DNA from 3 places in the Aestuariimicrobium sp. Y1814 genome. Region 1 is predicted to be linked to each of the others. Evidence: predicted binding sites of a transcription regulator. Region 1 holds the regulator's gene; each other region holds the start of a gene.

Region 1 (9,484 bases):
TGGCGCAGTTCCAGTCGCTGGCCCGCGCAGCGCTCGACGAGGTGCGTGGGCGCGGCGCCGTCCCGATCCTGGTCGGCGGTTCAGCGCTGTACAGCCGGGCCATCACCGATGTCTTCGAGTTCCCCGGCACCGACGAGCAGACCCGAGCCCGCTGGGAACAGGCCCTGGCCGAGCGCGGTGCCCGGGCGCTGCACGCCGAGTTGGCCGCCCGGGCCCCCGAGGCTGCCGTCGAGATCCTGCCCGACAACGGACGACGGGTCGTGCGGGCGCTGGAACTGTTGGACCTGGGCCAGGACCTGCGACCCACCCTGCCGACCTGGACCTATGCGCTGGAGGGGGTGCACACCATCGGGCTGGCTCTGGACCGGCAGGTGATGGACGAGCGGATCACCCAGCGGGTCGAGCAGATGTGGGCTGATGGCCTGGTCGAGGAGGTCCGTGGCCTGCTGGAGGTCGGCCTGGCCCGGGGCCGCACCGCCTCGCGGGCGATCGGGTACCGCCAGGTGCTGCAGTACCTGGCCGGTGAGTTCGACGAGGACGAGGCCCGGGCGGCGGTGGCGGCGGCCACCCGCCGCTTCGCCCGCAAGCAGTTGGGCTGGTACCGCAGGGACCACCGGATCGACTGGCGCCAGGCCGGGACGGTGGAACCGGCTGAGCTCGCCGAGCACGTGCTGGGGTTGCGCCAATCGTGAAGAGTCCTTGCCCGAGCAGCACAGGAGTGCCATCGTGAATGCCATGCGCTGGGTCAACTACGTCAAGGGACACGGCACCCTGAACGACTTCGTGGTCATCGTCGACCGCTACGCCGCATTCCCGTTGAGTGACGAAGAGGTCAGACACCTGTGTGACCGTCGCGCCGGGGTCGGCGGTGACGGCGTCCTGCGTGCGGTCAAGGCAAAACACATCCCCGAATGGGACGGCGACCCCGACCTGTGGTTCATGGACTACCGCAATGCCGACGGGTCCATCGCCGAGATGTGCGGCAACGGCACCCGGGTTTTCGGGCGCCACCTCGCCGACCAGGACCTGATCTCGGGGCGGGAGGTCGACATCGCCACCCGGGCCGGGGTGCGTCGATTGACGTTCCACTCCGACGGGTCGGTCGCGACCGACATGGGCGTGGTCGGGATCGACCCCGAGCCCGTCCGGGTGCAACTCGGCGGCCTTGAATGGAGCGGGACCCGGGTCGATGTCGGCAACCCCCACGCCGTGGTGCTGCTCGATGACGGGCAGGACCTGGCCGAGCTGGACCTCACCGTGGCACCGACCTGGAGCCCCGCCGAGGCCTACCCGCACGGCACCAACGTGGAGTTCGTCCGCCGGATCGATGACCACCACCTGGCCATGCGGGTGCACGAGCGCGGGGCGGGGGAGACACCGTCGTGCGGGACCGGTGTGGTGGCCACCGTGGCCACCCACGCGGCCGCCACGGGACTGGGGGATGGCACCTACCAGGTCGACGTGCCCGGCGGTGTCCTCACTGTGGTGCTGACCGGGGACCGGGCAGTGCTTCGCGGCCCGGCGGAGATCGTCGCCCACGGCAAGGCCAGCCTGCCGGACTGAACCCGGGTCACGCCGAGGGGATAATCACTGGCCGTCACCCCGGCCGTGGTGGCACAGTGGAAGACGATGACTGCTGCACACTCCCACGACCGCTCCCTACTCGAGACCGACGACCTGCTCGAGGACGACGACGCGTTCGAGTCCGACGACTTCGAGGGCCACGACGACTTCGCCGACCCGTGGGCGGAACCCGACCCGGAGAGCGTGGACGGTGAGCAGCTCGACCTGGCCGACCGCCGTTCGCTGCGGCGCGTGGCCGGCATGTCGACCCAGCTCGACGACATCTCCGAGGTCGAGTACCGCGACCTCAAGCTGGAACGGGTCGTGCTGGTCAGCGTGTGGACCTCCGGCACCCAGGCCGACGTCGACAACGCCATGACCGAACTGAAACTGTTGGCCGAGACCGCCGGCTCACAGGTGCTCGACGGCCTCGTCCAGCGCCGCCAGAAGCCCGACCCGGCGACCTTCATCGGCCGAGGCAAGGTCGATGAACTGCGCGAAGTCGTCCAGGCCACCGGCGCCGACACCGTGATCTGTGACGGTGAACTCGAGGCCGCCCAGCTGCGCAACCTGGAGGACCGGGTCAAGGTCAAGGTTGTCGACCGCACCGCGCTGATCCTCGACATCTTCGCCCAGCACGCCAAGAGCGTCGAGGGCAAGACCCAGGTGGAACTGGCCCAGCTGAACTACCTCAAGCAGCGACTGCGTGGCTGGGGTGGCAACCTGAGCCGCCAGGCCGGCGGCCAGGCCGGCGGTGGTGTGGGCATCGGTGGCCGCGGCCCCGGTGAGACCCGCATCGAAACCGACCGACGCCGCATTTCGCGCCGCATCTCGATCCTGCGCAACCGGCTCAAGGAGATGGAGTCCACCCGGGCCACCAAGCGGGCCGACCGGGTCCGCAACCGGGTGCCGTCGGTGGCGATCGTCGGCTACACCAATGCCGGCAAGTCAAGCCTGCTCAACCGCCTGACCAGGGCCGGGGTCCTGGTCGAGGACGCCCTGTTCGCCACCCTCGACCCGACCACCCGGCGCACCGAGACCGGCGACGGACGGGTCTTCACCCTCACCGACACCGTCGGGTTCATCCGGCACCTGCCCCATGACCTGGTCGAAGCCTTCGCCTCGACCCTGGAGGAATCGGCCGAGGCCGACCTGCTGCTGCACGTGGTCGACGGCTCCGACCCCGACCCCGTGGGCCAGATCGCCGCCGTGCGCACCGTGCTCAGCGACATCGGGGCTGCAGACCGGCCCGAACAGCTGGTGATCAACAAGATCGACGCCGCCGATGCCGATCAGCTGACCGTGCTGCGCTCGCTCTACCCCGAGGCGATCTTCGTGTCGGCCCGGACCGGCGCAGGGATCAAGGAACTGCGGGAGGTCACCGAGCAGCGACTGCCCCGACCCGAGGTCGAGGTGCGGGCGCTGGTGCCCTACAGCCGCGGCGACCTCATCGACAAGGTGCACCGGCTGGGCACCCTGCAGTCGAGCGAACACACCGGGGAGGGCACGGTGGTGGTGGCCCATGTCCACCCCGAGCTCGCCAGTGAGTTCGCCGACTACGTCATCTAGTACCTCGGGGTGAACCATCACGTGTGGCGGGCCTGGCAATCATCTGCTTGTCCGCCGGGAGTCGGGCGGCCCCGTCGCGGCGGCCCGACTACAGTGGCTGGGTGCCCACACCCCACCAGTCCGTCCTCGCGGCTGCCGTCGAGAAACTGCACGGCCAGCCGCGCGCCGGCCAGCAGCAGATGGCCGATGCCGTGGCGGCCACCATCGAGTCGGGTACCCACAGTCTCATCCAGGCCGGCACCGGTACCGGCAAGTCGCTGGGCTACCTGACCCCGGCCCTGGCCCACCTGGCCAACGGCGGTGATCGGATCGTGGTCGCCACGGCGACCCTGGCGTTGCAGGCACAGCTCGCCACCAAGGACATCCCCGCGGCACTGGACGCCGTCGAGGCGGTCACCGGCACCCGCCCGGTGGCAGCCATCCTCAAGGGACGCACCAATTACGCCTGCCTGCACAAGGTGCGCGACGGGTCAACCGACGACCAGCAGGCGCTGCTCGCCGGGGCTGATCTGGCTGCGGCCACCCGCCGCGCCGACCCCACCTCAGCGCTGGGCGCCGAGGTCGTCATGCTGCGCGAATGGGTCGAGGAACAGGTCGCCGACAAGCAACTGGGCGACCGGGACGACGCCCCCGCCCACACGCCCGCGGCCTGGCAGCAGGTCTCCATCCCCGTGCGGGAATGCCTGGGGACCCAGCGCTGCCCCTACGGCACCGAATGCCTGGTCGAGGCCTCACGGGAACGGGCCCGGGCCGCCGACCTGCTCGTCACGAACCACGCTCTGCTGGCGATCAACGCGATGCACGGCGGCACCGTCCTGCCCGAACATGACGCCATCATCGTCGACGAGGCCCACGACCTGGTCTCCCGGGTGACCGGCGCCGCCAGCGCCGAACTCAGCCCCCAGGTGGTCGAGCGGGTGGGTCGACGCGCCCTGCCGTGGCTCACCGATGACACCGGGGTCGACCTGCTCGAGGCGGGTGACATCCTGGCCCGGGGCCTCGAGGAGTCAGAACTGGCCCGCATCACCGAGGACGGCCCGGTGGTCGACGCCTTCCGCAGCGTCCGCGACGCCGCCCGCAAGGCTGTCAGCGAGCTGACCGGCAAGGGAGCCGCCGACGGGGCCACGGTGCGCGGTGACGACGCCGAGAAGTCGCAGTCCGCGGCCGCAGTCAAGGAGGTCTTCGACATCGCCGAGCGGATGGCCGCCCTGAACACCCAGGACGTCATCTGGGTCTCCGAACGGGAACGGTTCGGCCGCTGGGCACATGTCGCGCCGCTGTCGGTGGCCGGCCTCATGCGGGAGAAGGTCTTCGGGGAACGTCCGACCGTACTCACCTCGGCCACCATGACCGTCGGCGGGAACTTCGAGAACATCGCCGCCAGCGTCGGGCTCAGCCGCAAGGAACAGGTGGCTGATGCCACCCAGGTCGTCGACGGGGACGAGGGCCGCTGGGCATGGGCCGGGCTTGATGTCGGCTCGCCGTTCGACTACCCCAAGCAGGGCATCCTCTATGTCGGGGCAGACCTGCCCAAGCCGCAACGCGACGGCATGGCCGCCGAACTACTGGCCGAGATCGCCGAACTCGTGTGGGCCGCGGGCGGGCGTACCCTGGGGCTGTTCGCCTCCCAGCGCAATGCGGTCGAGGCCGCCAACCACGTGCGCGAGCAGCTGCCGCAGTTGAAGATCCTGTGCCAGGGCGATGCCCAGTTGTCGGAGTTGACCAGCCAGTTCGTGGCCGACCCGCAGACCAGCCTGTTCGGGACTCTTTCTTTGTGGCAGGGCATCGATGTGCCCGGTGACACCTGCGAGCTGGTGATCATGGACAAGATCCCCTTCCCACGCCCGGATGACCCGCTGATGCAGGCCCGGCAGCAGGCGGTGGCGCAGGCCGGTGGGAACGGGTTCATGTCGGTGGCCGCAGCCCACGCCGGCCTGTTGCTGGCGCAGGGGAGTGGGCGGCTGATCCGGCGGGCCACCGACCGGGGTGTGATCGCGGTGCTGGACCCGCGGCTGGTCACCGCCCGCTACGGGTCCTACCTGCGCTCGTCCATGCCCAACTACTGGATGACCACCGACCGTGAGGTCGCGGTCCAGGCGCTGCGCAGGTTGCAGGAAGCACGCGACTGACGGGAGTCGCGCGGCTGAGGGGTGGGGCTCAGCCCACCTTGCGGATGACCGCCACCACCTTGCCCATCACGGAGGCGTAGGTGCCGTCGATCGGGCTGTAGTCCGGGTTGTGCGGCATCAGCCACACCTTGCCGTCCTTGCGCTTGAAAGTCTTGACGGTGGCTTCGTCGTCGAGCAACGCAGCCACGATGTCGCCGTTGACCGCGGTGTCCTGCTTGCGCACCACAACCCAGTCCCCGTCACAGATGGCCGCATCGACCATCGAGTCACCCTTCACCTCGAGCATGAAGTGCACTCCCTCGCCGACGAGCTGGCGCGGCATGGCGAACACGTCCTCGACATGCTCCTCGGCCAGGATCGGACCACCGGCGGCGATACGGCCGACCACCGGCACCGCCACCCCGGTGGGCTGGGCATCGTTGATCCCGGTCGGGTCGTCGACCTCGTCCTCGGTGACCTGGTGCAGGCGCTCGGGGGCCGCTGACGGGGTCGCCATCGAGGGCGGCAGGTGCACCTCGAGGGCGCGCGGACGATGAGGGTCCCGACGCAGGAAGCCCTTGGCCTCCAACGCCTTCAGCTGGTGGGAGACGCTGCTCGGGCTGGCCAGGCCGACCGCCTCACCCATCTCGCGGATGCTCGGCGGGTAGCCCTGGGCGGCGACGGCATCGCGGATGACCTCGAGGATCACCCGCTGGCGGGCAGTCAGGCCCTCCTGGTCGGCGGGGCCGTCGGGCAGGGCGTGCACGGTGCCGAGTTCGGCGGCGACGGCGGCGTTGCTGGGACGACCCGGCCCCCGGGTCGACTTCTGGGCGCGACGGGGAGTCGCAGCACGTCGGGGGGTGTCGCGGGTCGAATCATCAGCCATGCTCCTACGCTAGCCTGCCCGGCCCCACAATTCAAACACCTGTTCGACACAATCGAGTGTGTCGCAAGTTTTGTCAGTGGGGCCTGGTCGACTGGGGTCAGCTGCTGGTCGAGCGACCCGATGTCGAACAAATGTTTGATTGCTGGGCTGGTTGCCAGTAGAGTCCTGATCGAACAGGTGTTCGAACCGCGTTGCAGGATGTGCAGGGCGGCCTTCCCAGGAGGATCACATGAGCGCAGCAACCCTCACCCGCGAGACCGGTGCCGCAGTCCGCCCGGCCCGGGTCCGACTCACCCAGCCCATGGCTCAGCCGTCGACCCAGGCGTCACCCCGTCGGCGTCCGGCCCGCCTGGCCACCGCATCGTCGGTGCGGGCGTGCTCTGTGCCCCGCGCCGCGAGCGGCCCCAGCGATGCCAGTCTGCTGGCGATCATGGTGGCCGTGGCGCTGGTCTTCCTGTTCGGCCTGGTCGTGCTCGTGCAGGGCCTCTGGGCGGTCAGCCAGCCGACCGAGGCGCCGGCAGCACAGCCCGTGGTGGTGGGCCAGCCCTGAGCGGCCACCGCTGAGTACCCGACGCACAACAAGGGGCGAACAACAACAGCGGCGCCCCAGCCTCAAGGGCGGGGCCGCCGCTGGTGTTCGCGGAGTGTTCCGCAGTCGGATCAGTTCACTGCTGGACGTTGATCGGCCCGGACTGCGACACGTCGAGGACGTAGGTCTTCATGATCTTGTCGGCGAGCGTCTGGCGCTTGCTGTCCCAGATCGGGAAGAGCCAACCGATCATGCAGATGATCGAGTCGACGTAGTGGGCGATGTAGCGGATGAAGCTCTTGCCCAGACCGATGGGCTGGCCGTCCTCACCGACCAGCTGGGTCTTGGCGATCTTGCGGCCCCAGGTCTGACCGGTCTTGGCGCTGACGTAGGACAGCGCGAGGTACAGCAGCAGGCTGCCGATGATGCTGGGGATGTTGTTGGTCTGGGTGACGGTGACGCCACCGCTGGTCGAGGTGACCTCGGGGCGGAAGATCAGGCTTACGATGAAGCTGATCACGAAGCCGGGCAGCAGGAAGTCGAACAGCCAACCGTAGGCGCGCTTGCCGAAGCTGGCCAGCGGCATGCCGAGCGGGCCGATGTTGGCACCGGGGGCCGCGGGCGGGGCGCCGTAGCCCGGGGCGCCGTAGGCGGCACCGCCGGCCGGGCCGGGGTTGTAGCCCTGCTGGCCCGCGTTGGGGTCCCAGCCGCCTGCCTGCTGGCTCTGGTCCCAACCCTGGTTCGCCGAGGCCTGGCTCTGGTCCCAGCCACCGGCCTGCTGGCCAGCGTTGGCATCCCAACCCTGGTTTGCCGAGGCCTGGCTCTGGTCCCACGACGAGTTGGCGCTGGGCTGGCTGCCCTGGGTGGGATCAGTCCAAGGCTGGTCGGCGCTGGGCTGGCTGCCCTGGGTGGGATCAGTCCAGGGCTGGTCGGCGCTGCCGGCCTGGTTCCAGTTCTGGTCTGCCCCGCCGTCACCGCCCTGCGGTGCATTCGGCTCGTTCCAGTTGTTGCTCATGAGGGTTCTCCAAGTTCGGTGTTTTCGCAGTGCTCGACCAGGTGGTGCGTGCGAACGAGACCAAATCTAGCGGGGGAGGGTCTCAATGTCGCGGCTTCAACGAGTCTGTCTTCCTGAGAACCCCCGGTGAGGTGAAAGGTGCTGTGGGAGGATGGCTGGGTGGCAACCACTCCCGTGTTTCCGGTGCTCGAGAACCCCTCGCACCCCTTCTCGCCGGCGCATGCCCTGCGCCGGGTGGGCATGCTCGGCGCGGTCGGCTTGGGCATCGGTGGCCTGTACGCCGTCACCGGCGTCGGGTTCGAGTGCGGCCTGGTCAAGCTCGGCATCTACTGCCCACTGTGCGGCGGCAGCCGGATGGTCGCCAGCGCCCTCGGGGGTGATCTGGGCGCCGCCTTCGCGTGGAACCCACTGCTGTTCGTCGGCGGCATCCTGCTGGCCCTGCTCAGCCTGGCCTGGGTGGTCGAGCTGTTCGGCGGGCCGAAACTGAGGTGGCCCCGCCGTTGGGGCCGGATCACCGAGAAGCGGCTCTACTGGGTCGTCGGTGTGACCGCGGCGGTGTTCATGCTGGTCAGGAACGTGTTCGGTTCGCTGACCATCGGCCTGCCCTGAACCCTGGCCCGGTCTGGCTCCACGAGTTTGCTGAAGGTGTGCGTGTCGCGCCCTTGATGTGGTGGTCGCTCATGTCTATAGTCTCTACATCTAGTAGTTACACCGATGTGGTTCATCCACAGCTTGTGGTTGTTCGTACACACGCCGTCCACAAGTTGCCCACAGCCAGCACCTGCACCACAGGGAAGGGAGATCGCCGTGCACTGCCCCTACTGCCGTCACACCGACTCCCGGGTGCTGGACTCACGCTCGGCCGACGAGGGCGCCAGCATTCGCCGTCGCCGCCAGTGCCCCGCGTGCGAGCGCCGCTTCACGACCATCGAGCAAATGCAACTGGTGGTCGTCAAGAAGAGCGGCGTCGTTGAGCCCTTCAGCCGCGACAAGGTCATCTCCGGTGTCCGCAAGGCCTGCAAGGGCCGCCCGGTCACCGAGGCCGACCTGGCCAAGCTCGGCCAGCGCGTCGAAGAGGCGCTGCGGGCCAGCGGACAGGCCGAGGTGCCCACCGACGAGGTCGGCGTGGCCATCCTCGGCCCGCTGAGCGAGCTCGACCCGGTGGCCTACCTGCGCTTCGCCTCGGTGTACAAGCACTACCAGTGCGTCGACGACTTCCTGGAGGAGATCGCGCGCATGCAGGAACCCGCCACCACCTGACCAGACACCGCGCAGCCGGCCCCACTTTTGTCAGTGCCTGCCTGCACCATCGTTACTGCCCCCACCGATACACAGGAGACCCCCCCATGACCGAGACCACGCGGACGGCGCGCCGCACCTCAACCCGCAAGCGGGCCGGACTGACCATCGAGCGGGTGTTCACCACTGAGGGTGTGCACCCCTACGACGAGATCACCTGGGAGAAGCGCGACATCGTCCAGACCAACTGGAAGACGGGCGAGACCGTCTTCGAGCAGCGTGGGGTCGAGTTCCCTGACTTCTGGAGCATCAACGCCTCGACCATCGTCACCACCAAGTACTTCCGTGGGGCGCTGGGCACCGAGGCTCGCGAGACCAGCCTCAAGGACCTCATCGACCGTGTCGTGAAGACCTACACTCGCGCCGGGGTGGACAACGGCTACTTCGCCACCGACGAGGACGCCGAGATCTTCGAGCACGAGCTGACCTGGATGCTGGCCCGCCAGTACTTCAGCTTCAACTCCCCGGTCTGGTTCAACGTGGGCACCCAGTCGCCGCAGCAGGTCAGCGCCTGC
Region 2 (9,484 bases), on a different contig from region 1:
CGCAACAAAACGCCCGAGCCTTTCGGCTCGGGCGTTCTGCGTTGCTGTGGGTCAGAGGGCTTCGGTCAGGCGGTTGAGCTGCTCGTACATCTCGGCCGGCACCTTGTCGCCCAGGCTGTCGAGCCACTCCTTGATCCGCGGCGCCTCGGCGTTCCACTCCTCGGGGGAGTAGCTGCCCACGGCCTTGAGGGTCTCCAGGTCGATGTCGAGGCCCTCGACGTCGAAGTCCTCGGCGCGGGGCAGCAGCCCGACCGGGGTCTCCTCGGCACCGGCCCGGCCCTCGAGGCGGTCGATGATCCACTTGACCACGCGGCTGTTCTCACCGAAGCCGGGCCACATGAAGTTGCCCTGCTCGTCCTTGCGGAACCAGTTGACGTAGAAGATCGCCGGCATCTTGTCGCCGCCGCGCTCGCCCATGTCGAGCCAGTGCTGCAGGTAGTCACCGATGTGGTAGCCGAGGAAGGGCAGCATGGCCATCGGGTCGCGACGCAGCACGCCCACCTTGCCGGTGGCCGCAGCGGTGGTCTCGGACGAGCAGGTCGCGCCCATGAAGACACCGTTGGCCCAGTCGCGTGACTGCATCACCAGCGGGACGGTGTTGGCGCGTCGTCCGCCGAAGATGATGGCGTCCAGCGGCACACCCTGGGGGTTGTCGAAGTCGGGCGAGACGCTCGGGCCCTGGCCGATCGGGGTGCAGAAGCGGCTGTTGGGGTGGGCGGCCTTCTCGGGGCTGTCGGGGGTCCAGTCCCCGCCCTTCCAGTCGGTCAGGTGGGTCGGCTTCTGGCGGGTCATGCCCTCCCACCAGACCGAACCGTCGTCGGTGAGTGCCACGTTGGTGAAGATGTTGTTGCCCTTGGCGATGGTGGCCATCGCGTTGGGGTTGGTCTCCTCACCGGTGCCAGGGGCCACACCGAACAGGCCGAACTCGGGGTTGGTGGCGTAGAGGCGGCCGTCCTCACCGAAGCGCAGCCAGGCGATGTCGTCGCCGATGGTCTCGACCTTCCAGCCGGGGATGGTGGGCTCGAGCATGGCCAGGTTGGTCTTGCCGCAAGCGCTCGGGAAGGCAGCGCTGAGGTGGTACTGCTTGCCCTCGGGGCTGGTCACCTTGATGATCAGCATGTGCTCGGCCAGCCAGCCCTCGTCGCGACCCATGGCCGAGGCGATGCGCAGCGAGTAGCACTTCTTGCCCAGCAGCGAGTTGCCGCCGTAGCCGGAGCCGTAGCTCCAGATGGTGCGCTCCTCGGGGAAGTGGGTGATGTACTTGGTGTCGCTGCACGGCCAGGGCACGTCCTCGGTGCCCTCGGGCAGCGGGTAGCCGACCGAGTGCAGCGCCGGCACGAACTCGGCATCGCGGCGGATCATCTCGGCCAGAGCGGCATCACCCATGCGGGTCATCACGTTCATCGACAGCACGACGTAGGCCGAGTCGGAGATCTCGACCCCGAACTTGGCGTCGGGCGCGGTGAGCGGGCCCATGCAGAAGGGCATCACGTACATCGTGCGCCCCTCCATGCAGCCGTCGTACAGCTCGGTCATGATCTTCTTCATCTCGGCCGGGGCCATCCAGTTGTTGGTGGGGCCGGCGTCGGCCTCGTCGACCGAGCAGATGTAGGTACGGTCCTCGACGCGGGCGACGTCGTTGGGGTCGGTGACCGAGTAGATGGAGTTCGGCATCAGCTCGTCGTTGAGCCGGATGACGGTACCGGCGGCGACGAGTTCGTCGACGAGTTCGGCGTACTCCTCGGGGGAGCCGTCGCAGTAGCGGATGGCGGCAGGCTTGGTGAGGTCGGCAACCTCATTGACCCAGGCGACAAGGCGCGGGAAGTCGGGGACGTTGCCGATGACGGGGGCGGTGGACGGGCTGGGGGCGACGGTGGTCATTGCTTCTCCTGACACGGCGGTGTGTGGAATTTCTCTTCACCTCGAGAGGCCTTGTGATCCTCACCATAAGCTCGGAAAGCCAGTTTTCCGATTCCGTGTGTTGCGGCTGCCTGGGACCTGATTTGGTTGAGGGGAGGGACCCGTAGTATGGTCTTCTCTTGGCAACACGCCACCTGCGCTCGTGGCTCAACGGATAGAGCATCTGACTACGGATCAGAAGGTTGGGGGTTCGAATCCCTCCGAGCGCGCTCACCAGCCGCCCCCGGTCACCGTCTCCACGGTCCGGGGGCGTTCTCATTGCCGCGTCGGGACGAGGGGCTCGTCCGCGGCGCCGGGTTGCGCGCAGGGTCAAGGACTGATAACGCTGCTATGGGAAATCTCACACCCGGACGACGGTCGCACGTGGTTGACTCGGCCCATGACCCTGCGCGTGGTGGCCGCCCCTGACAGCTTCAAGGAATCGATGAGCGCGGCCGAGGCCGCCGCCGCGATCCGCGCGGGGGTGCTTGAGACCCGACCGGACGCCGAGGTCGTCCTGGCGCCGGTCTCGGACGGCGGCGAAGGACTGCTGGACGTGCTGGCCGACGACCAGGTGGTGCGCCACCGCACCCCGGTGAGCAACGCGCTCGGCGAGGACGTTGAGGCCGAGTGGCTGCAGAGCGGGGCCCGGGCCATCATCGAGGTGGCCAAGGTCGTCGGCCTGGCCGACATCGCCCCCGACGAGCGGCGCATCATGGACAGCGACACTCGCGGGGTGGGCCAGCTGGTGCTGGCGGCGATCGAACAGGGCTGCCTGCAGATCGTGCTGGGGCTGGGCGGCACCGCGACCAATGACGGTGGAGCCGGGATGCTGGCCAGCTTGGGCGCCCGGTTCCTGGATGCGGCCGGGCTGGTGCTGGAACCCACGCCAGCGAAGCTGCGGGGGCTGCACCAGGTCGACCTCGACACCCTGGACGAGCGGCTCGGGCAGGTGCAACTGGTGATGGCTTCAGACGTGACCTCACCGCTGGTGGGGCCTGCGGGGGCCTCGGCCACGTTCGGGCCGCAGAAGGGGGCCACCCCAGAGCAGGTCGAGGAACTGGACCAACTGCTCGCCAACCTGGCCTTCCTCGTCGAGGCCCAGCAGGACCAGTCACTGTCCGCGGTCCCGGGCGCCGGTGCCGCCGGCGGGCTGGGGTGGGCGCTGCTGGTGGTCGGCGCGAACCCGCGCCCGGGTCTCGAGCTGGTCGCCGAACTGCTCGACCTCGAGCAGGCGGTGGCGGTGGCCGACCTCGTGATCACCGGTGAAGGGTCCTTCGACGAACAGTCCCTGCAGGGCAAGGTCGTCCAGGGCATCGCCCGGATGGCCGCCCGGCACCAGACCGCCTGCCACGTGCTGGCCGGGCGGGTGGGGGCGATGGACGAGCAGGTGCTGCGCGAGCACGGCATCGCCGGGGCCAGCGCGATCACCCCGCCCGGCACCCCGCTCCCGGAAGCGCTGGCCGGGGCGGAGCAGAACCTGCGCCGGGCGGCGGCCGCGCTCGTCCGCGACTACTAGGCCGGTGCGCGGGGCGGGGCCGGCAGGGCCAGCTTGCCCTTGGCCGCGACCTTGGCGGCGTGCTTCACGTCAGAGGGTTTGGGGTGGCGCACCTGCACGGTGCCGTTGGTGCGCCCCCGCACGATCACCCGGGGAAAGCCCTTGTCAGGACGGGTGCGCACACCCGCGCTGGTGAAGTTGTTGACGTCGGTCTGGTAGGCGGCGGAGTCGACGCCCCAGCCCTCGGGGACGATGATGGTGGTGCTGCCGTAGGAGGAAGCCATCACCACCAGGTCGATGATCCGACTCGTGGCGCGGGCTTCGCTGAAGTCGATCCGCAGCCCGCCGATGCTGCAGTGCACCTCGAGGAAGGGTGGCACGACCCAAGGGCCGGCGATGGTCATCAGGCTCCACCCCTTGCTCTCGAAGACCAGGGGTTCATCCCAGGTGTAGCCGGGGCCCTCGCCGATCGTGACAGCGGTGCCGAGCACCTCGTCGATCTCGGCCGAGGCCACCAGGTCGTTGAGCACCTCGACCAGGTCGGCGCGGGTGACCGCGCCCAGGGCACGCGGCACCCGCGCTTCGAGTTCGTCGAAGGTGAGTTTGTCCTCGGCGGCGGCGTTGCGCAGGATCTCGAGGGCGAGCTCCCGCTGGGAGGTGCCCACCCGCAGGTGCCGGTCGTGCCCGTCGGTGCTCACGGCTCAGCTGCGGGTGTAGACGAGCACCCCGTAGGGGGCCAGGTCGACCGAGGCGCTGGCCGACAGGCCGTCCTGCGGGTCACCGTCGGAGACCATGTCGAAGGCCGGGGTGTCGTTGAACTTGTCGGAGTAGATCCGCGAGTCGGAGTTGAGCCGCAGCGTCCACTCGTGGCGCCCGGGCATGCCGAACCGGTAGCCGGTCCACAGCTTGTTCTGCAGGTTGACCACCACGACGGTGTCGTCGCCGGGGCCGCCGTCCATCCAGCGGTGGAAGGCGAAGACCTTGTTGTCGGGGTGGGCATGCAGCACCTGGGTGTGCTGGCCCATCAGGCCCTTGCTCACCCCGTCGGTGTTCAGGCGCAGGCGGATGAGGTCGCGGTAGAGGCGGGCGATGCCGTGGTAGTCCTCGAGCAGGTCCCAGTCGAGGGGCACGTCGTCGCGGAACCAGTCACCCTCGAGGAACTCCTGGCCCTGGAAGAGCATTGGCATGCCCGGTGAGGTGAGCACCAGCGCGGCACCGAGGGTGGAGCGCTTCTTGGCGAACCAGTCACCGTTGTCGTCCGGGTTGATCTCTTCGACGACGCGCGCCTTGCCGTTGGCGACCTCGTCGTGGGACTCGGTGTAGACCACGCGCGCGAAGGCGTCGCCGTAGCTGTAGGTGATGGCGTTGCGGACCGACTCGATGTCGCGGTCGTGGTCGTTGATCTGGGTGATCGCGGCGCGGATCGGGTGGACGAAGTGGGTGTCCCACTGCGCGCTGAAGGCGGCGCCGTCCTCGCCGGTGGAGGTCACCGCGGCGACCCCGTGCAGGTCCTCGGCGATCAGGATGGCGTTGGGGTACTCCTTGCGGACCTCGTCGTTGACCCAGCGCGAGAGGGACCAGCCGTCGGGGATCTCCCAGCCGGAACCGTTGACCGAGCGCATGTAGGGCGTCATGTCGTAGCGCAGGCCCTGCACGTGGTACTCGCGCATCCACATCAGCGCGTTGTCGCGGATGAACTGGCGCACCTCACCTCGTCCGTAGTCAGGACGGGTGTCGCCCCACGGGGTCGAGGAGCGCCAGTCGTTGTAGAAGTAGATGCCGCCCTTGTCGTTCTCGGACCAGCCGTCGAACTGCCACAGGTCCAGGTCGCTGGGGCCGAAGTGGTTGTAGACGACGTCGATGATCACCGAGATGCCCCGCTTGTGGGCCTCGCGGACCAGCAGCTTGAGGGCGTCGGGGCCGCCGTAGGCCGACTCGACCGCGAAGATGTGGGCCGGGTTGTAGCCCCAGGAGTAGTCGCCGGCGAACTCCATGACCGGCATCAGTTCGATGCAGTTGATGCCCAGCCGGTCGAGGTGGTCGAGGCCACTGAGGACGTCTTCGAGGGTGCCCACGCCGCCGTCGGGGGAGACGAAGGTGCCGGCGTGCATCTCGTAGATGACCAGGTTGTTGTGGTGGGGGGTCTCGAAGGTGTCACCTTGCCAGTCGAAGGTGGAATGGTCGACGATGATGCCGTTGCCGACCGAGCTGGTCACCTGCTGGGCGTAGGGGTCGATCTTCGACAACTGCTGCTCGCCGTTGGTGAGGTTGAAGCGGTACTCGTGGCCGGCCTCGGCGCCGGCGACGTAGCCGTACCAGTAGCCGTTGTCACCTTCCAGCTCGAGCGGGTTGGCGGTGTCGTCCCAGTTGTTGAAATCGCCGACCACTTGGACGGTGTCGGCGTTGGGGGCCCAGACGCGGAAACCCGCCCCGGACTCGTCGAGGATCGCGCCCATTCCGGCCAGAGTGCCCATGATGCTCCTGTGATTGGTGTGCCTTCGTGGCCCAGTCTGCCCGATCGCTAGGCTCGGCTGCATGAGTGCTGAGTCCAATCCGTTCAATCCGGAACTGTGGGACGTGGTGCCGGGGTTCGAGTTCACCGACATCACCTACCACCGCGCCAAGCAGGTGCCCGCGGTGCGGATTGCCTTCGACCGGCCCGAGGTGCGCAATGCGTTCCGGCCGCACACCGTGGACGAGCTGAGCCAGGCGCTGGAGCATGCGCGGCGGTCGTCCGATGTCGGTTGTGTGCTGCTGACCGGCAATGGGCCCTCGGCCAAGGACGGCGGGTGGGCTTTCTGTTCGGGGGGTGACCAGCGGATTCGTGGTCGCTCGGGCTACCAGTACGCCGATGGTGAGACTGCCGACACCGTGGATGCACGCCGGGCTGCGGCCGAGGGTGGCCGGTTGCACATCCTGGAGGTGCAGCGCCAGATCAGGTTCATGCCCAAGGTGGTGATCGCCCTGGTCAACGGCTGGGCGGCCGGCGGTGGGCACTCGCTGCACGTGGTCAGCGACCTGACCCTGGCCAGCGCGGAGCACGCCCTGTTCAAGCAGACCGACGCCGATGTCGGGTCGTTTGATGCCGGTTACGGTTCGGCGTACCTGGCGCGGCAGGTCGGCCAGAAGTTCGCGCGCGAGATCTTCTTCCTGGGGGATGTGCACACCGCCGAGGACGCCCACCGGATGGGCATGGTCAACCGGGTGGTGCCGCATGCCGAACTGGAAACCGTCGGCCTGGAGTGGGCCTCGAAGATCTGCGGCAAGTCACCCACGGCCCAGCGGATGCTGAAGTTCGCCTTCAACGCCGTGGACGACGGCCTGGTCGGCCAGCAGGTCTTCGCCGGGGAGACGACGCGGCTGGCCTACATGACCGATGAAGCGGTGGAGGGCCGCGACTCCTTCCTGGAGAAGCGCGCCCCCGACTGGTCTGCGTTCCCGTACTACTACTGAGTGGCCGGGCCGCCCTGGGTTGGGCGCTCTGCAAGTTTTGTCGGACCCCCGGGGGAGAATGGATCATCAGTTCGAATCAATGGTGATCGGGGACGATGATGGCGCAGGTTGCGCAGTTTGATGCGGCGAGGGCGCGGGGGAAACTCGCGGAGTTGGCGGTGGCGAATCAGGCGGTGTGGCGGGCTGAGGCGACCCGGTTCCGGGTGTGGGCGGAGTTCGCCGATGAGTACACCACGCCACCCCATGATGGTGGGCCGGTGTTGGCCGGCACGGAACGGATGCTGCAGTGGGGTGGGGACGGAACCCCGTTGGTGGCCGAGTTCTGCGTCCTCGAGGTTGCTGCGGCGTTGAGGTTGGACGAGCACCAGGTCCGTTGCCAGATCGGGGACGCGTTGGCGGTGCGGCACCGGCTGCCCGGTGTGTGGCAGGCGGTGATGGCCGGCCGGTTCCGGGTCTGGGCCGCGGTCGACCTGGCTGACGCCATCCGTTCCCTGCCCTATGGGGAGGCCCTCCAACTGGATGGGGAGATCACCCCGTTGCTCATGGTGTGGTCGCGACGCCGGTTGTTGAAGTACGTGAAGGGCCGGGTCACCGACCTCCACCCCCAGCAGGCGGAAACCCGGCATGAGGAGTTGAAGAAGCAGTGCGGGGTGGTGTTCGAGGAACCCGTGGCCGGGTTCACCCGGGTCTTCGCGACCCTCCCCGCCGGGGAGGCGGTCGCGTTGAAGGCCCGCATCCAGCAGTTGGCGGTGATCCTGGGCAAGTGCCCCCGTGACCCCGACGCACCGTTGGAGTCGCTGGAGTTCCGGCAGGCGCAAGCCCTGGGGTTGTTGGCCAGCCCCGCCTACACCCTGCAACTCCTGCAGGCCGAGGTGGCTGATCGGCTGCCCACCCTGGACCCGTCGTGCCCGATGGCCGGGTGGGCCGGGCATGAGTGCGGCACCATCACCACCGACCCGGCGAAACTGCTGCCCACCGTCGAGGTGGTGGTGCACCTGACCGACCAGGTCCTCCGCGACGGTGCCGGGGTGGCCCGCAGTGAACAGGTCGGCCCCCTGCTCGCCGGCTGGGTGAAGACCCTGGTCGGCCACAGTCGCGTGAAGGTGCGCCCGGTCCTCGACGCGGGCAACCAGGTGCCGGTGGATTCCTACGAATGCCCACCGAACATGCGCCGGGCCGTGGAACTGCGCAACCCCTACGAGGTGTTCCCGTTCTCCAGCCGCCTGTCCCCGGGCCTCGACCTGGACCACACCACCCCCTGGACCCCCACCCGCGGACTCACCAGGGCGGACAACCTCGGGCCGTTGTCCCGGCGGGTCCACCGCGCGAAAACCCACGGTGGCTGGCACCTCGAACAACTCCACCCCGGAGTGTTCATCTGGACCTCACCCCTCGGGTTCAGCTACCTCGTCACCCCCACCGGATCCTGGATGATCAACGACCCCACCACCCACATCACTGCCCTCGCCGGCTGAGGTTGAGGGCGGGGTGCCGCCGGTCATTCGATTGAGCAGTGTTCCACCTGGATGCCGAGCTGCTTCCTGAGTGCCCTGGTCTGCTCGATCGAGCCCCGGGCGGTCCAGTTGTCTGCGCGCACTTCGCAGAGCGGGGGGCCGAATGAGAACGGGGCGCGACGGCTCATCTCGACGCGGATGGCGTCCGAGGCCCAGACGGTCAACCGACCGTCGGTGCCGCAGGTGATGGTGGCGTAGCCCTCGGTGTCAACGCTGGCCTTGGTGGCGGCGTCGTCCGGGGCTGCGTCGACGTCACAGCCCCAGTCGAACTTGTTCGCCTCGACGGCGAGGTCCCGCAGCGACATGAAGTCGTCCTCGGCGGGGGTCGCCGTGCAGCCCAGCAGCACGGCCACCGCGGCGCACACCACCATCAGGTGGCGTCCCATGGTTCGAGCTTCCATGGTCCATTGTGCGCCGCGGCAACGTGCTTTGCCAGACCTTCAGACCCCCAGAGTCAGACCTCCGCGCCCAGGGCCCGGGCGCGAGCCAGCACCGCAGCGGCCTCGTCCTTGCGGGACTGGCGCTGCAGCGCGCGCCCGAGCAGCAGGGCGGCGTAGGCCTCAGTCGGGTGGTCGTCGAGGATCGCGCGGCAGGTCTCCTCGGCCCGGGTCAGGTGTGCGGCGTGGTACTGCGCCCTGGCCAGCAGCAACCGGGCATCGAGCAGGCCATGACGCACCTCGAGGTCGTCGGACACCTCGGCCAGCAGGGCCTGCAACTCCCGAGCCGCCTCGCGGTACTGCTTGCGCTCGAACAGGGTCTCCGCCCAGCGGAAGCGACCGTAGGGGTCGCCACTCCAGTTGGGGGTGAACTCACTGATGACATCTGCGTTGAACATGTGTCCTCCTCGGACGGCTCAACGCGGTACCCCCATGGGGTATTCCCGTCAGGCGACCTCGGCAGTGTTGCCGGTGCTGCCGTCCAGGCCCAGGAAGCGCAGCAGCGGCTCCAGCCCCTCCACCTCCAGCGGGTACGGCGGCCGCACCAGGTCGTCGGGCACCAGCCGGTACATCGCCTCGCCGACCTCCGCACCGGCGCGCTGGGCGGGCCGGGACCCCGTCCGCCGGTAGCCGACCTTCTCGCTCACCCGGGTACTGGCCGGGTTGTCCACGAAAGCCTCCGA
Region 3 (9,484 bases), on a different contig from region 1:
CGCGAGAAGGTGGCGACCCTGGGCAGCGCCATGGACGGACCGGCCGCCGAAGCGCTGACCCGGATCGGCGCCACCGTCGAGCAGGCCCGTTACAGTCGCGGCATGGCCGAACTGCCCGAGCAGTACGCCAAGGACGTCCGCTACGTCACCGAGGACGTCCGGGCCAAGCAGTCCGGCTCGTCCAAGGTGGTCAGCACCCTGTTCCCCACATCGGTGTTCACCAACCTGGGCAGGCGCCTGGGCGGCAAATGACCGCCCGGGTACCAGCTTGATGACGTTGGTTCCGGCCCTGTGCCAGTACCCTTTGGCCAACTACACTGGTAGACACAGCACTCACCACTGAGCAGCTTGGAGGCAATCATGGCCCTCTCCGAGGAGGAACAGAGGAGGCTCGAACAACTCGAGGCCCTCCTCACCGAGGACGACCCCAAGCTGGCCAACACCCTGCGCGGCACCAGCCGCCCGGTGACGGTGGACGGCAAGCGGCTGGCGATCAGCATCGTGGGGTTCGTGCTCGGTATCGCCCTGCTGGTGGTCGGCATGCAGTGGGGCTGGTTCATCAGCGTGATCGGCTTCGTGGCCATGTTCGCCTCGGCCGCCTGGTTCGTGCTCGGACGCGGCGGTGACGACGCCCCCGACCGGGAACCCACCGGACCCACCTCGTACTCGCCCACCGGCTCACGCCGCAGTGGTGGCGACTCGTCGTCGGCGTTCATGGACAAGCTCGAGGAACGCTGGAAGCGCCGCCAGGACGAGGGGCGCTGACAGCTCAGGACGAGGGCGCCGACCGCCTCAGGTGAGGCTCCCCCGTCGGATCGCGTCCGGCCCGAACCGGGCGATCACCGCATCGGCGGCCAGTTCCACTTCCCGCATGCCCCGTTCGGGGGAATCCAGGGTGAACTGCTGGTAGGCGTCCTCCCGGTCGACCAGGTTCTCCACCCGCACCCCCACCCGGCGGATCCTTCCGCGCTGCAGGTGCAGCTTCTGCCAGCACCGCAGGGCGCCGGCGTAGATCTCGTCGGTGACGTCGGTGGGGGTCGGCAGGTTCGTGGTGCGGGTGATGGTGGTGAAGTCGGAGAACCTGATCGACAGGGTCACTCCCCTACCCAGAACCCCGGCCTGGCGCATCCGTGAGGTGGTGCGCGCCGCCATCCGCAGCAACTCGGTGCGTACGACCTCGGGGTCGTCGGTGTCCCTGCTGAACGTCTCCTGCGCGCCGATGCTGCGCTCGCTCGGCGCCCCGGTGACCTGACGGGTGTCCCGCCCCCAGGCCAGGTCATGCAACCAGCCACCCAGGTGGGCGCCCAGTGCTCGCTGCAGGGTGGGCCGCGGGGTGTGCGCGAGTTGCCCGATGGTGGTCAGGCCCAGGGTGTGCAGCTTGCCGGCGGTCACCTCACCCACCCCCCAGATCCGTTCCACCGGCAGGGGGTGCAGGAAGGCGGTCACCTGGTGCGGCAGCACCTCGTGGAGGCCATCGGGTTTGCAGTGCGTCGAGGCCAGCTTCGCCAGGAACTTGCTGGGCCCGATACCCACCGAGCAGGTGATCCGCTGCTCGTCGGCCACCTGGGCGCGGATGCGGGCACCCACCTCGAGCGGGCTGCCCAACCGGGGACCGGTACCGGTGATGTCGAGGAAGGCCTCGTCGATGGAAAGCGCCTCGACCTGCCGGGTGATGGTGGCGAAGATGGCGAACACCCCCTCGCTGACCGCCGCATAGGTGTCGTGGTCAGGGGGCACCGGGATGCCCTCGGGGCACAGCCGCCTCGCCCGGGAACTGGGCATCCCCGACCGGACCCCCCGGGCACGGGCCTCGTAACTGGCCGAGAGCACCACCCCCCGTTCGGCACCACCGACCCACATCGGACGCCCGCGCAGGTCGGGCCGCCGCGCCAGTTCCACCGACGCGTAGAACGCATCCATGTCGACATGCATGATGATCGGTTGGTGCTCTACGCGGGGGGTGGGTCCTGCCCCCGTGCCCACTGGGCGCTGCTCCTGTGTCATGGCTACCTGCCCGAGCTTCCGGGGCTGGAGTGCCACAGCTTGCGCGGGGCCTGGCCTGCCGGGGCACCGGCCGGCTTGACGTCGGCGTAGGGCGACTGCTTGTACCCGGTGGGGTGCACCAGCACCCGGCGCTGTCCCATGCCCCCACCGCGGGTGTGCTGCTGGGCATCCCCCACCGGGGCCTGCTGCGGGTCGGCGGGCTCGGCCAGTTGGCCCCCGCGCATCCGGGCCGCGGCTCCCCGGGGTGCCTCCACCGGACGAGGGGCCTGGTCGATGATCGCGGCGATGGCTGCGGTGGCGGCCCGGCGGTCACCGTCAGCCTCTAGGGCCTGCTTCCACACCTCGAACAGCCCCTGCAGGTCCCACGCGCCGGTGGCCCGCAGTGAGAGCCCCTGCGGGCCGGTGCGCCGGATCAGCCCGCGCACCACCAGCAACCAGCTGGAGAACACCGTGTGGGCATAGGAACCCTGGGCGTCCTCAAAGAAGGTGGCATCGACCGGGCCGGTGGAATCGTCCAGGGTCAGGAACACCACCCGTCGTCCCGAACGAACCGGCGGGGTCTGGGTGGCGACCTTCACCCCGGCCACCAACACCTCGGACTGGTTGCGCCGGCCATGCAGGTCCCGCGACCAGACGATGCCCAGGTCGTCGAGGAAGCTGCGGTAGAAGTCGATGATGTGCTGGCTGGTGTCCATGCCCAGGATGTCGAGTTCACTGGCGAGGCGTTCGGCGCGGGTCATCTCGGGCAACCCGCTGGCAGCCACGTCGGTGGGCGCCCCACCGGCCCGGTCAGCATGCTGCCCGTGCTCCCCCTGTCCCAGGTCCAGGTCCTGTTCCCCGTACCCCTCGTACTCCTGGTAATCCCCATACTCCCCGTGCTCGTCCGGGCGGTCGTCCGGGTCGGGCTCGGTGAAGTCGAGCGCCAGCTGGATGCCGGTGAACGATTCGGCCACCCGCGCCGGCACCACCTCCGCCATGGCCTGCCGGCGGGCCCGTTCCCGGACCCCGTCGGGGTTCCCGGCGCCCTCCCCGACCGGGCTCGACCGCTCGAAGGACTTGCTGCGCACCAGTCCCCGGGCGCGGGCTGCGGTGCGGTTCTCCACCACCTGCAGCCGACGCAGGTCGGCCACTGCCAGCAGCAGGTCACGACGGGTGACCTGCCCGCTCGCCAGCACGGACACGTCGTGGCCGACCCGGTAGAGGTCGTCGAAGGCCCCGGCCAGTACGAGCCGTTCCACCACCGGGGCCTCCACCCCGGCCCGGTTCCAGAAGTCGGTCAGCGAGGTGTAGGGCTGCCCGGCGGCGACCCGCAGCACCTCGGCCTGGCTGATGCCCTTCACCTCGGCCAACGAGGTACGCAACCCGTGCACGCTGTCATCGGGCAGCCCCTGGCCGTCCAGCCCGGTGGTCGGGGTGGGGGTGGCGCGGTGGTCGGCCCGGCTGCTCAGCGGGGGTTGCCAGTCGGGTTCGTGCAGGCATTCGACCTGCCAGGTGGCGCCGCTGTGGTTCACGTCGAGCCCCAGCAGCGGCACCTGCATGCGGCGTGCCTCCTCCAGGATCAGCCGTTTCGGGTACATGCCGGGGTCGTGGGTGAGCAGCCCGGCGACGAAGTGGGCCGGGTAGTGCCGTTTCAGCCAGGCCGACTGGTAGGTCGGCAAGGCGAAGGCGGCCGCGTGGGCCTTGCAGAACCCGAAAGATGCGAACGAGGCCAGCACGTGCCAGACCTGGTCGACCACCGCAGGCGGGTAGCCCCGTTCCCGGGCGATCGGGATGAACCAGTCCTGCACGTCACGCTGCCCGGCGACATCCCCCAGGGCCCGGCGCACCTCGTCGGCCTGGGCCAGGCTGCAGCCGGTCATCACCGCCACCATCTTGATGATCTGCTCGTGGAAGACCACCACCCCACCGGTTTCGGCGAGCACCGGTTCCAGGTCGGGGTGCAGGTACTTCGGCTGGTTCCAGCCCTGCCGGGCATTCAGGAAGGGGACCACCATGTCCGACTTCACCGGCCCGGGCCGGAACAGCGAGATGTCGATGATGATGTCGGTGAAGGTGGACGGCCCGAACTTGCCGACCAGCTCACGCTGCCCCGGCGACTCGATCTGGAAGCACCCCAGGGTGGCGGCGTGCCCGATCATGTCGTAGGTGTCGACGTCGTCGAAGGGGCCGAGGTCGTCGACCGGGGGCACCGGGTGGCCGGTGCGCCCCACCTCGGCCAGGCAGTGGGCGATCGAGGACTGCATCCGGATGCCGAGCACGTCGAGCTTCAGCAGGCCGATGTCCTCCACGTCGTCCTTGTCGAACTGGCTCATCGGGAACCCACCGTGGCTGGCCTCGATCGGGGTGCGGTCGCCCAGCGTGGCGTCACTGAGCAGGATCCCGCAGGGGTGCAGCGCCACGTGCCGGGGCAACCCGTCCAGTGATTCGACCAGTTCGAAGAAGACGTCCAGGCGGCGCTCGGCCAGCCCGGCGGCCCGCAGTTCGGGCAGGTCGCGCATGGCCTGGCGGGCATCCCGGGCGCGGATGTGCGGGAAGGCTTTGGCGATCGTGTCGACCTCACCGGGCGGCATGCTCAACGCGGTGCCGACGTCACGCACCGCATGGCGGACGCGGTAGGTCTCGAGCATCGCCACGCAGGCCACCCGTTCACCACCGAAGACGTCGAGCACCTTCTCGTAGACCTCGGTGCGGCGGGCGGACTCCACGTCCAGGTCGATGTCGGGCAGCGCCCGGCGCAGCGGGGACAGGAAGCGTTCCATCACCAGCCCGTGGGCCAGCGGGTCGACCCCCGAAATCCCGAGCAGGTGGTTGACCAGGCTGCCGGCCCCCGACCCGCGGGCAGCGCAGCGCACCCCCATGTCACGCACCAGGTCGACCACGTCGGCGACGGTGAGGAAGTAGGAGGCGAAACCCAGGTGGTCGACCACCGCGAGTTCCTCCTCGAGCCGCTGGAGGACCCGGGGGTGCTGGTCGTGGTCGTAGCGGGCGGCGATGCCGGCGCGGCAGCGTTCCAGCAGCACGGTCATGGCCTGCTCGGCGGTGGTGCCGAGCACGTCGAACTCGGGCAGGTGGATCTCGCCCAGCCCGAGGTCGGCCCGGGGGTCGAGCCGGCACCGCTGGGCCAGCAGCCGGGTCTCGCCCAGCAGCCGCTCGGCACCATGGGCCCCGCCACGCCGGCCGGAACGGTCGGCGACCTGTTCGGCGACCTCGATCATCTCCTTGCCGGGTTTGAGCCAGCCCTCGGCATTGCGGCGGTCGACATTGCGCAGGTCGAGCGGCACCAGCCGGCGGGCGGCGTCGAGCACGTCCAGGGTGGGTGCCTGGTGGCGGTGTGCCATCCGCACCTGGTTGGCCAGCACTGCGGCCAGGTGGTGCCGGTCGGCCAGTTCCACCAGCGCCCCGGCCTGGGCCGCGGAGTTCACCCCGGTCCCCCTGACCTGGTGGTTGGTGGCGGCCAGCACCACCTGGTCGGGGCCGAGCCCCTCGACCCAGCGACGCAGTTCGGCGTCGGCGCGCAGCCGGTCACCGTCGGCCAACGCCGCTCCGACCGGCGAGTCGGAGCCCAGCAGCACCACCAGGTCGCCGTCGCCGGCGTGTTCGGCGATCAGTTCCATGCTGCTGACCGGTTCACCGCGGTGACCGGCCAGGTGGGTGGCGGTGGTCAGCCGGCACAGGCCGGCCCAGCCCCGGCGGGAGGTGGCCAGCACGACCACCCGCGGCAGCCGGTGGTCACGGATCTCACCACCGCGCACGGCAGTGCTGCGGCGTTGCGGCACCCGGCGCCAGGGGTCGGGCACGGCCAGGTCGGCCCCGGCCACCGGCGCGACACCGTGCTTGAGGCAGGACTTGGCGAACCGGATGATGCCGTAGAGCCCGTCCCGGTCGGTCAGCGCCAGGGTGTCCATGCCGTGGTCGGCGGCGGCGGCGACCAGGTCGCCGGGGTGGGAGGCACCATGCTGCAGCGAGTAGCCCGACGCCACCCGCAGGTGCACGAAGGGGTCGCTCATCCCGCGCTCCTGTCCCGGCGCTGCTCCTGGATGGGGCGCACGACGATGACCGGGCGCTGGTCGGCCCAGGTGACCACCGCCTCGCAGAAACTGTCGGCATCGCGGACGAGGTCGTCGGCCTCGCGACTGCTGATGGCCAACCGGCCGGCGGCAACAGCCCGGCGGCGGGGCTGGGTCGCGGCGAAGTAGGCGGCCCATTCCGCCAGGGCGGGCACGGCCCGCGCCACCAGCGGCCAGGGGTCACCCAGGTCGGTGGGGATGCGGCGCCCGGTGCGGGCCAGCACGGCGGCATCGGCGGCCAGCGCCACCGCCTGCTGGGCCTGCAGGTAGCGCTCGGCCGGCGCGTCAGACAGGAGCGCCTCGATGACCTGGGTACGGGCACGGCGGATGTCGGGCACCCAGCCGGGTTCGGTGACCTGCTCACGACTGTTCATCAGTCGACCACCCCGCGCAGGAGCCATCGTCCCCGGGTGGGCGAATGGGCCAGTTCGTAGACGCCGCGGCTGCCGGGCAGGCCATTGGCGGCCTCCACGCGCCACACCGACACCTCGTCGAGCAGGTCGGCACCCTGGCCAGGGTCCTGGCCCAGGTCGAGGTCGACGTTCTCGCCGCGGGCGGCGCGGGCCTGGGCACCGGTCCACCAGGGCCCGGTCTCGACCCAGCGGTTCTCGACCGTCAACACCCGCCACAGGGCCCCCCGCCAGAAGAAGCGACTGGGAGCGTTGTGACGATCACAGGTGACCTCGATCGGGTCATCATGTCTGCGCATGTGGAGTCTTCCCCTGCTCACACGCCCGGAGCTGGTGCACCACGGGCTTGCCGGCGCCCGACCAGGTGGCCGGGCCGCAACCCATCGACAGTCCTGCGGGCGCCGGGAGTGCGTCCACCGCCGATTCGACCCGGGGTGTCGGGAGCCCCGGTGCGGACGGGGGTCGAAGCCATCCACACCGGGGCAGTCCCGGTGCTCCAACAGGTGTGCGCTGTGTTCCCCTTGGCCAGGAACACCACGAGCCTTCCCCTGACCCGTCAATCGAACACCCGTTCGAACATCTCCACTATAACCCCACCCCCGACATTCCCGTCAAGCCCCGGTTGGCGGGCCCTGCGCACCACTTCGTGGGCCCCGGGCCATAGGCTGCGGTGATGGACGAGACCACCGCTGCCCGCATCGGGCGTCACGGCACCGACTGGGCCACCACCGTGCTGCAGGCCCTGCGCACCGACTGGCCGTGGGCCTGGTCATACCTGGCGTTGTCGGCCGACGACTGGGGCCGCAGCCCGCAGCAGGTGCACCCCGCGTTCCACGCCAGCCTGGACTGGCATTCCTCGGTGCACATGCAGCACTCGGCGATGCTGCTGCTGGAGGCTGCCGAGGACCTCACCACCGCCCCCCACCGTGACCTGCTCGACGAGCTCGACACCCGGCTGACCGGCCAGAACATCGCCGTCGAGGTCGAGCACCTGGCGGCCCACCGCAGCTTTGAGCGTCCCTACGGCTGGGCCTGGGCCTGCCAACTGGCCGCCACCGCCCAGCGCCTGGCCGAGGGCAGCGGACCGCTGGCCGAACGGGCCGCCGGGTGGGCGGGTGCAGTTCGTCCGCTGGCCGACCTCGTCGGTGACCTGCTGGTGGCCTGGTTGCCGACCCTGGCCGCCCCAGTGCGCCACGGCGTGCACTCCAACACCGCCTTCGCGCTGGGCCTGCTGCGCGACGCCCAGGCACACCTCGGACGAGCCGAGGTCGTCGAGGCCATCGACTCCGCCGCGCTCGGGTGGTTCGGTGGTGACGTCGACTACCCCAGCCAGTGGGAACCCTCCGGCGCGGACTTCCTGTCCCCCGCCCTGGCCGAGGCCGACCTGATGCGCAGGGTGCTCGAACCGGTCGAGTTCGGCGCCTGGCTGCGGACCTTCCTGCCGGTGCTCGGCGAGCCGGGCGATGCCCTGCTGCGGCTGCCCGAGGTGCTCGACCCGACCGACGGCCACGCCGTCCACCTCTACGGCCTGGCGCTGTCACGGTCGGCGATGCTGCGCCGGCTGGCACCGTGGGTGGACGACCCGGCTCGCAGCGCGGTGCTGGAGTCCTCGGCCGAACAGTACGGCTGGGCCGGCCATGCCATCACCGAGGGCGACTTCATGAGCACCCACTGGCTGGTGACCTTCGCGCTGCTGTAGCGCCCCGGAGCCGGTCACAACCCGAGTCGTTCGGCCCCCGTGTAGACGTTGAACGACGGTGCCCGGGTGAACCCGAGCAGGGTCATCCCGGCCCGGTCGGCCATCTCCACCGCCAGCGATGAGGGCGCCGAGACCGCCACCACCGCGGGCACCCCGGCCATCAACGCCTTCTGCACCAGCTCGAAACCCACTCGTCCCGACAGCACCAGCACGTGCCCCCGCGCGGGCAGCAGCCCCTGCAGCAGCGCCCAGCCGAGCACCTTGTCAACGGCATTGTGGCGGCCCACGTCCTCGGCGGCGCGCACCAGCTGGCCGTCGGCGCTGAACAGTCCCGCGGCATGCAGCGCACCGGTGCGGTCGAAGGCCTGCTGGTGCTCCCGCAGCACCTCGGGCAGGCCCACCAGCACCTGCGGGTCGAACCGTACCGGGTCGTCGTCGACCGGCCAGCGGGTCTGCTGCTCGATCGAGTCGATGCTCGTCTTGCCGCACACCCCGCAGGCCGCGGTGGTGGTGAAGTTGCGCACCACCCCGGTTCCCGGCAGCGGCACCCCGGGCGCCAGTTGCAGGTCGAGCACGTTGTAGGTGTTGCGGGGCACCCCGAACTCGTCGTCGACCACCGCCCCGGCACAGTAGCGGGCGGTGCTGACCTGGTCGGCGGCCCCGATGATGCCCTCGCTGAGCAGGAAGCCGTGGGCCAGGTGCACGTCCTCACCCGGGGTGCGCATGGTGACCGTCAATGCCTCCCCCGCCAACCGCAGTTCCAGCGGCTCCTCGGCGATCAGGGCATCCGGTCGCCGCGTCACCCGGACGCCGTCGTCGAGCGTGACCCGGGTCACCGGTCGTCGGACCGTGACGCGCCCCACTCAGCCGGCCTCGGGTTCGAGGCGCACGATGATCGACTTCGACGTCGGTGTTTGCGAGGTGTCGGCCACCGAGTCGAGCGGCACCAGCACATTCGTCTCGGGGAAGTAGGCGGCCGCGCACCCGCGCGCGGTGTCGTAGGCCACCACCCGGAACCCGGCGGCGCGCCGCTCACCCGACTCGTGCATTGAGACCAAAGTGACGTGGCTGCCGTCGGCGATGCCCAGCTCGGCCAGGTCGTCCGGGTGGACGAACACGACCCTGCGCCCACCCTTGATGCCGCGGTAACGGTCGTCGAGGCCGTAGACGGTGGTGTTGTACTGGTCGTGGCTGCGCACAGTCTGCAGGATCAGGTGGCCGAGTGGGGTGCGCACCACGGTCAGCGGGTTGACCGTGAAGTGGGCCCGCCCCGAGGCGGTGGTGAAACGCCGCTCCCGCGGCCC

What was found. Region 1 encodes LexA, which represses DNA repair genes until DNA is damaged. Its sites were predicted from a motif close to TCGAACANNTGTTCGA; they were not measured.
Positions count from the first base shown of each region.
Region 2: a site for LexA is predicted at 6,910-6,925, ahead of ACQE3C_RS09435 (DUF222 domain-containing protein). Genes of this name have one in related genera too.
Region 3: a site for LexA is predicted at 7,042-7,057, ahead of ACQE3C_RS08190 (DUF6504 family protein). Genes of this name have one in related genera too.

Region 1 covers NZ_JBNJRW010000001.1:359,921-369,404, reverse strand. Annotated here, with positions in the region: gene miaA (tRNA (adenosine(37)-N6)-dimethylallyltransferase MiaA) at 1-692, shown strand, start outside; gene dapF (diaminopimelate epimerase) at 736-1,563, shown strand; gene hflX (GTPase HflX) at 1,630-3,132, shown strand; gene ACQE3C_RS01800 (ATP-dependent DNA helicase) at 3,312-5,261, shown strand; gene lexA (transcriptional repressor LexA) at 5,290-6,126, opposite strand; gene ACQE3C_RS01790 (hypothetical protein) at 6,356-6,676, shown strand; gene ACQE3C_RS01785 (RDD family protein) at 6,792-7,670, opposite strand; gene ACQE3C_RS01780 (DUF2752 domain-containing protein) at 7,830-8,279, shown strand; gene nrdR (transcriptional regulator NrdR) at 8,478-8,930, shown strand; gene ACQE3C_RS01770 (vitamin B12-dependent ribonucleotide reductase) at 9,017-9,484, shown strand, end outside.
Region 2 covers NZ_JBNJRW010000007.1:21,465-30,948, reverse strand. Annotated here, with positions in the region: gene ACQE3C_RS09465 (phosphoenolpyruvate carboxykinase (GTP)) at 52-1,881, opposite strand; tRNA gene ACQE3C_RS09460 (tRNA-Arg) at 2,057-2,129, shown strand; gene ACQE3C_RS09455 (glycerate kinase) at 2,300-3,418, shown strand; gene ACQE3C_RS09450 (DUF1707 SHOCT-like domain-containing protein) at 3,415-4,095, opposite strand; gene ACQE3C_RS09445 (alpha-amylase family glycosyl hydrolase) at 4,099-5,871, opposite strand; gene ACQE3C_RS09440 (1,4-dihydroxy-2-naphthoyl-CoA synthase) at 5,933-6,850, shown strand; gene ACQE3C_RS09435 (DUF222 domain-containing protein) at 7,009-8,325, shown strand; gene ACQE3C_RS09430 (hypothetical protein) at 8,349-8,765, opposite strand; gene ACQE3C_RS09425 (tetratricopeptide repeat protein) at 8,819-9,199, opposite strand; gene ACQE3C_RS09420 (GNAT family N-acetyltransferase) at 9,248-9,484, opposite strand, start outside.
Region 3 covers NZ_JBNJRW010000005.1:227,496-236,979, forward strand. Annotated here, with positions in the region: gene ACQE3C_RS08165 (transglutaminaseTgpA domain-containing protein) at 1-252, shown strand, start outside; gene ACQE3C_RS08170 (DUF3040 domain-containing protein) at 361-765, shown strand; gene dinB (DNA polymerase IV) at 793-2,004, opposite strand; gene ACQE3C_RS08180 (DNA polymerase III subunit alpha) at 2,007-6,011, opposite strand; gene ACQE3C_RS08185 (SAV_6107 family HEPN domain-containing protein) at 6,008-6,445, opposite strand; gene ACQE3C_RS08190 (DUF6504 family protein) at 6,445-6,780, opposite strand; gene ACQE3C_RS08195 (DUF2891 family protein) at 7,155-8,180, shown strand; gene fdhD (formate dehydrogenase accessory sulfurtransferase FdhD) at 8,195-9,043, opposite strand; gene ACQE3C_RS08205 (FdhF/YdeP family oxidoreductase) at 9,044-9,484, opposite strand, start outside.